DNA from 2 places in the Microbispora sp. H10836 genome. Region 2 is predicted to be linked to the other one. Evidence: riboswitches for the same ligand, from Rfam matches in the RefSeq annotation. Region 2 holds a riboswitch; the other holds the start of a gene.
The links. A riboswitch is a leader RNA that binds a small molecule or an ion and turns the genes downstream of it on or off. The one in region 2 is predicted to bind S-adenosylmethionine.
Positions count from the first base shown of each region.

Region 1: it holds a riboswitch for S-adenosylmethionine, as region 2 does, so the genes downstream of both, thrC (threonine synthase) here and HHX30_RS33085 (DUF3293 domain-containing protein) in region 2, are expected to answer to the same signal.

Region 1 is NZ_JABBWU010000021.1:136,005-139,205, reverse strand. Features, by position in the region: gene HHX30_RS31715 (trehalose-6-phosphate synthase) at 1-904, opposite strand, end outside; gene HHX30_RS31710 (RNA polymerase sigma factor) at 1,008-1,559, shown strand; SAM riboswitch class I at 1,657-1,796, shown strand; gene thrC (threonine synthase) at 1,811-3,085, shown strand; gene HHX30_RS31700 (MoaD/ThiS family protein) at 3,131-3,201, shown strand, end outside.
Region 2 is NZ_JABBWU010000023.1:124,746-127,946, forward strand. Features, by position in the region: gene HHX30_RS33070 (vanadium-dependent haloperoxidase) at 1-155, opposite strand, end outside; gene HHX30_RS33075 (hypothetical protein) at 492-695, opposite strand; gene HHX30_RS33080 (ACT domain-containing protein) at 970-1,368, opposite strand; SAM riboswitch class IV at 1,558-1,676, opposite strand; SAM riboswitch class IV at 1,757-1,865, shown strand; gene HHX30_RS33085 (DUF3293 domain-containing protein) at 1,913-2,851, shown strand; gene HHX30_RS33090 (tetratricopeptide repeat protein) at 2,951-3,201, shown strand, end outside.

The sequences.
Region 1 (3,201 bases), on a different contig from region 2:
AGGCCCGCAGGCCGCGCACGATGTTCTTGGACAGCTCGGTGCGGTCGATGCGCACGATCAGCCTGCGGTCGCCCACGAGGTCCCTGATCACGGTCATGTGCGACTCGACGTCCGGCTCGGCCGCCCGGGCCCGCAGCGCCTCGCCGTTCACCCCGAGCGGGTGGACGCCGATCCTGGTGATCCGCCCGTCGTAGGTCACCGTACGGGCGGCGTGGTCCACCCGGGCCCCGAGCAGCGCTTCGCAGCAGTCCATGAAGGAGCGGGCCCAGCGCGCGGTGAGGAATCCCGCGTGGTCGGCGCCGAGGATGCCGGTCAGCACCTCCGCCGCGACGTCCTCGGGCAGCAGCGCGAAGTATTCGGGCGGTGCCCAGGGCGTGTGGGAGAAGTGGCCGATGCGCAGGTCGGGCCGGTCGACCCGGAGCATCGCCGGGGTCAGCGTCAGGTGGTAGTCCTGCACCATGACGCGCGCCCGGGGCGCCGCCTCCTCGGCCAGGGCCAGCGCGAAGGCGCCGTTGTAGGTGCGGTACGACTCCCACTCGCGCCGGAACCGCGTGCCGAACTCGGGGGAGAAGGGCGTGTTGTACAGCAGGTGGTTGACGAACCAGAGGGTCGAGTTGGCCACGGCGTTGTAGGCCCGGTGGAAGACTGCGGGCGGGATGTCCAGCATGCGGATCGGCCCCGTCTCGAAGGCCCGGTCGAGCCGGCCGCCGGGCGCCTGACGCACCGCGCCCCGGTCGCCGTCCGACAGCGCCGCGCAGACCCACAGGACGCCGGTGTCCCTGACCACCTCGGACAGACCTGAGACCAGGCCCCCGCCGCCCCTGCGCATGGTCAGGCCGCCGTCCTCCGACAGGGTGAAGGACACCGGGCCCCTGTTGGACGCGATAAGAACGGTGCTGCTCATCTGGGTTGTCCCTCGATCAGAGCGGGCGCGCATGCCGGAAGATTAATAAAAGCCGACCTCCGTCAATAGGATGTCAACCGATCGCGGAAGGGCTGGATACGGCATGGCACTGGACGACACGACCGAGGACCTGGCCCGATCGGCTGCCCAGGGGGACCATCGCGCGCTCGGTGAGCTGCTGCGGCGCATCGAGCCCGACGTGCTGCGGCACTGCGAGAGGCTTCTACCGTATCGGCAGGACGCGGAGGAGGCCGCGCAGGACACGCTGCTCGCCGTGGCACGCAACATCGGCAGGTTCGAGGGGCGCGCCAAGTTCAGCACCTGGCTGCACATCGTGACCGTGAACTGTGCCAGGACCACCTACCGCTCGCTGAAGCGGCGCTCGTCGGAGCAGGCGGAGGAGCTGCCCGATCAGCGGCCCGATCCCCGGCGGGTGAGCGTCATCGCCGGGTCGCGGCTCGATCTGCTCGACGCGATGGAGGCGCTGGAGGCCGAGCGGCCCGACCTCGCCCAGGCGCTCGTGCTGCGCGACATCTGCCAGCTCGACTATTCGCAGGTCGCCGACCAGCTGAAGATCCCCCTCGGGACGGTCAAGTCCCGTATCCACCAGGCGCGCAAGTACGTGCAGAACGCCCTCGGCGAAGCATACGGCTGATACGAATCGTCTCGTTATGTGAGACAGCGGAACGGACACCGAGGACGCCGGGGTACAGTGCTAGAGACCTTTCTCGGAAAGGTTCCACAACTGAACATGCTCATCCAGAGGGGTGGAGGGACCGGCCCTGCGAAGCCCCGGCAACCTCCCCGGTGTCGAACTCGTGTCCACGAGGCCCGGCCGGGACAGGTGCCAATTCCGGCTCGCGGCCAGGGTGGTCGCGAGCGAAGATGAGGGAAAGGCCTCGCTTCATGGCGCACACCAGCACTGCCGCTAACACCGCCGCGAACACCGTCGAGTTCGGCCCCGCCACCGGTCTTTCGTGTCGCGAATGCGGCGCTCTTTATGAACTCGGTCCGATTTTCGCCTGTACGGAGTGTTTCGGCCCCCTTGAGGTGGCGTACGAATTCGGCGAGATCCGCCGGGAGGACATCTCGTCCGGCCCGGCGAACATCTGGCGGTACCGCTCCCTGCTCCCCGTCCCCGCCGACGTGGCGGCCAAGCCCAACCTCCAGCCCGGCTGGACCAAGCTCGTGAAGGCCGACAGGCTGGCGGCCGAGCTGGGGCTGCGGTCGCTGCACGTCAAGGACGACTCCGGCAACCCCACCCACTCCTTCAAGGACCGGGTCGTCTCGATCGCGCTGGAGGCCGCGCGCAACTTCGGCTTCCACACCCTGTCGTGCTCCTCCACCGGCAACCTCGCCGGCGCGGTGAGTGCGGCCGCCGCCCGGGCCGGCCTCGACTCCTGCGTGTTCATCCCCGCCGACCTGGAGCCGGCCAAGGTCGTCATGGCCGCGGTGTACGGCGGCCGGCTGGTCGCCATCGACGGCAACTACGACGAGGTCAACCGCTTCTGCTCCGAGCTCATCGGCGACGAGCTGGGCGAGAAGTGGGGCTTCGTCAACGTCAACCTCCGGCCCTTCTACGCCGAGGGCTCCAAGACGCTCGCGTACGAGATCGCCGAGCAGCTCGGCTGGCGGCTGCCCGACCAGATCGTCATCCCGGTGGCCTCAGGCTCGCAGCTGACCAAGGTCGACAAGGGCTTCCGCGAGCTGATCAAGCTGGGCCTGGTAGAGGACCGGCCGTACCGGATCTTCGGTGCGCAGGCCGAGGGCTGCTCGCCGGTCTCCCAGGCCTTCAAGTCCGGGCAGGACGTCGTGCAGCCGGTCAGGCCGAACACCATCGCCAAGTCGCTGGCGATCGGCAACCCGGCGGACGGGCCGTACGTGCTCGACATCGCCCGGCGGACGGGCGGCGCGGTGGAGGACGTGAACGACCAGGAGGTCGTCGAGGCGATCCGCCTGCTGGCCAGGACCGAGGGCGTCTTCGCCGAGACGGCGGGCGGCGTCACGGTCGGCGTGCTGCGCAAGCTGGTGCGCGAGGGGCGCCTCGACCCCGACGCCGAGACCGTGGTGCTGAACACCGGTGACGGGCTCAAGACGCTCGACGCGGTGGCCGAGCACGCCCGCCCCACCGCCGTCATCCGTCCCTCTCTCGACGCGTTCCGTGCGGCATTCGCCAACTGAAAGCGTTTCACAAGGCCCATCGGCAGCAACGAAAGCGAGCGAACAATGAGCGTTTCCGTGCGGATTCCGACGATTCTCCGGACGTACACCAACGGAGCCGCGGAGGTGAGCGGGGA
Region 2 (3,201 bases):
ATGACGGCGTTGGCGGAGGAGCCCGGATCCCGTGCGTACGCGGGAGATGAGCCCAGCGCGATCGGCGACCCGGCGGCGATGACCCCGGCGACGGCCGCCCAGACGACCGTGGGCCGCAGAGCGGCTGCCCGGCATGCAGCAAATGGGCTGAACATGAACGCAAACTACTATGCCGATAAAAGACGTCACAGCGGCAAAGGCGCCGGAAAACCGATATCGACCCAACCGGAATCAAGTCCGTGACCGTGTTGCGCTTTCATCTTGATCATGCTGGGCGAGGTCACGCCAGCCGGGAACGTCGGCGCTGGGGGCTCCCATCGGTTGCGGCATACCCACGGGACAGAGCTGATCCGGCGGCCTCAGGAAGGTGCCGTAAAAGACCTTTCTGTGTCAGCGAAACCCACGCAGGCTACCTCCGCTCGCGAGCCCTTGGAATCCCGGCCTCTCCAGGAAGGGAAAAGGCCGAGAAGGTACTCCTCTCGCTTAACAGCTCACATGTGTCCGGTGCCGACACAGCCGGGACAGGGCGTCCAGCCGTCGGCTCGGGCCTCCGCTTCGGACATCCGCAGGACGTTGTGCAGGCGGTTGCCCTGGCTTTCGCTGCCGAGCCGGCCGGCCAGCCACATGGGGCATTCCTCGCCGGCGTGGTAACGGTCACTGCCCCTCGTGGTGATCACCTGGGGAAGGTCTGACATCCCTTCGCTCCTTTCGCAGCGCCGGGTGGGCAGGGAGGAGTGTCCCTGCCCCTCACCGATACTGCTGGTCAAGGCAATCGCTCTGGTTCCTGCGGATGCGCCGAGGCGCACTCGAACTATGACCGCTGTCGGGGAGAGCCGCTACCGGTTCAGAACAGGCCGGGCGGGGCGGCTTCGGGGTCCTTGGGGGCGCGGGCGGGCTTGGCCGGTGCTCCGCTACGGGTGCCCATGCTGCGACCGCCTGCAGGGAGGGCGCGGTCCCGCCGGTGAGTCGTCAGGCGGACCGCCGGGCGAGGTCCTCCAGCACCTCGACCGCCTCGCCGACGCGCTCGTACGGCACGAAGAGGTGGTCGTGGTGGAATCCGGCGACGACGTTGCAGCTCAGGCCCGCGGCGGCGAGTGCCTGCGCGAAGGCGGCGGTCAGGCCGACGGCTTCGAGTGCCGAGTGGACGCGCAGCGTGATCCAGCCCGTCACGTAGTCGTACGTCAGTCCTGCCGCGTCGGCGTCCCGCTGCGGCAGGACCAGTGTGAGGCCCTCCTCCTCGGCGACCGTGACGACGGGCCTGACGCCCGGCGGGACGTCGCCGTCGACCGTGGTGAACACGTAGCGGCCAGGGTTGAGCCGCGGGCGCATCGTGGTCAGCAGCGTGGGCAGATCGGTCTCACCGGTCACGCACCGCACCCTACAAGCCTCCTGTCAGCACCCGAGGCAGGCCCGAAGGAGGTCGTCTCCGCGACGGACGGTGAAGCCGAGGGCCGCGAGCACGTCCGCCGCGAACAGACGGCGGCGGTGCCGTAGATGTGCCAGGACGCGGTCATGAGGGTCCTTGTGGTTCCGGACCCCCTTACCCGTGGGCAGGGAGATCCGCGCTTGCCCCTGCCGGGACCGGCAGCGGCCAGGTCTTCCCTGGAGAGCACCTTGCGCGGTGAGGCGAGGTTGCCGGCCGACGAACGTCCAGGGGCGCGATCGGCCTCGTGACCCGGACCGGATGCCGGCACGGCAGTCCGGTTTCTGGCCAGATGTTGACCATCAACGCGTACGTCGTTAATGTCCCGGCCTGGGTCACGAGTTCCAGCGCCAAGCCCCGGCTCGCTGGACGGCATCCCGCCCGCTGCGGGTGCCCCGGGTGACGACCCGCTCCGCGCGTGGCGCGCGGAGAACGGCGGATCACCGGGGCCGGTCGGGCCACCGGGGTCCCAGGCCCCGGAGGTGCGTGATGCCCGTCCCGAACGATCCCTACGCCCTGCGCCGCACCCACTGCCCCGGCTGCGGCGTCTTCTACAACGGCATGAACATCGGGCCGCGCGAGCCTGTCATCGAGGCGTTCCCCGGCGTGTACTACGCTCAGTGCCCGCACTGCAAGCTGCGGTGGCACGTGCACCGGCCCGGCGCCCCCGAGCGCGACCTGGCCGATCTGTTCGTCGCAGAACGCCCGGACGAGCAGCCCGACATCGCCGCCGCCTGGACCGGCGCCGTGCTCCGCCTCACGCTGGACGACCACATCCTGCGGGTGGGCCCCGCGGTCGGCGGGCCGGACACCGACGAGATTCCGCACCCTCTGGGCGAGGTCGCGCACGTGCTGACGGGCTGGAACCCGGGCGGCCTGCCGGGACGCCTGGCCCACAATCTGGACGCGCACAGGCGGCTGCTCGACGACCTGCACGAGCGCGGCCTGCGCCTGCGGACCGACGCCGCATGCCACCATCCGGAGTTCGCCTGGGCCGAGCAGTCGATGGTCGCGGTGGGAGCCCAGGAGAGCCTCGTGCTGGAGGTCGCCCGCCGCTTCGGCCAGCCGGCCGTCCTGCGCTGGACGGCGGGGCTGCTGACCCCGATCGGCACCCATACCGGGGAACCCCTCGCCGACGGCGACCCGGTCGTCGTCACCCGGCTGCCCCGGCGGCCCTGCGTGATGACCGGCGAGGCCCGGGACGAGGTCTGCCGCAACCCGGGAGGGCCGTGGATCAGCAGGTCGAGGGCTGTCGGCACGGACTGGAACGACCGGCGCACCTGCCTTTACACGGCTCTCGGCTGCGACACCTGCCATGGCGCCCGGGCCGCCGGAATCGCGGGCGCGGCCGCCCGCGTCGTGTTCATCCGGCCCAGCGTTCCCAGCCGGTACGGCCTCGCGCGTCGGACGACCGTCACTGGACCGTGACAAAACTCTGTGGACTTGATTCACAGCAGCCACTTAGGGTCGTGATCCCTACCCCTTACATCTCAGTTATCCGGCTTCCTCCCCCCGAAAGACCAGTAGATGGAACTCCTCGACGCCTGCGCCAGGCTCGGCGCTCTGGCTCCCCACCTGCTCGACGCCGAGGTGCGCCGGTCGATCGAGACGCTGGCGGCCCGCGCCCCCGACGTCGAGCCGATCCCCGGCAGCGACGACGCCGAGGAGCTCCTGTACGCGGTGACCGACGAGGTGATTCGCCTCGGCGAGGAGTTCGACCGCCTTGGCCGCGTGGACGACCTGATCCTCGCCCGCCGGATCGTCGTCGAGCTGGTCCG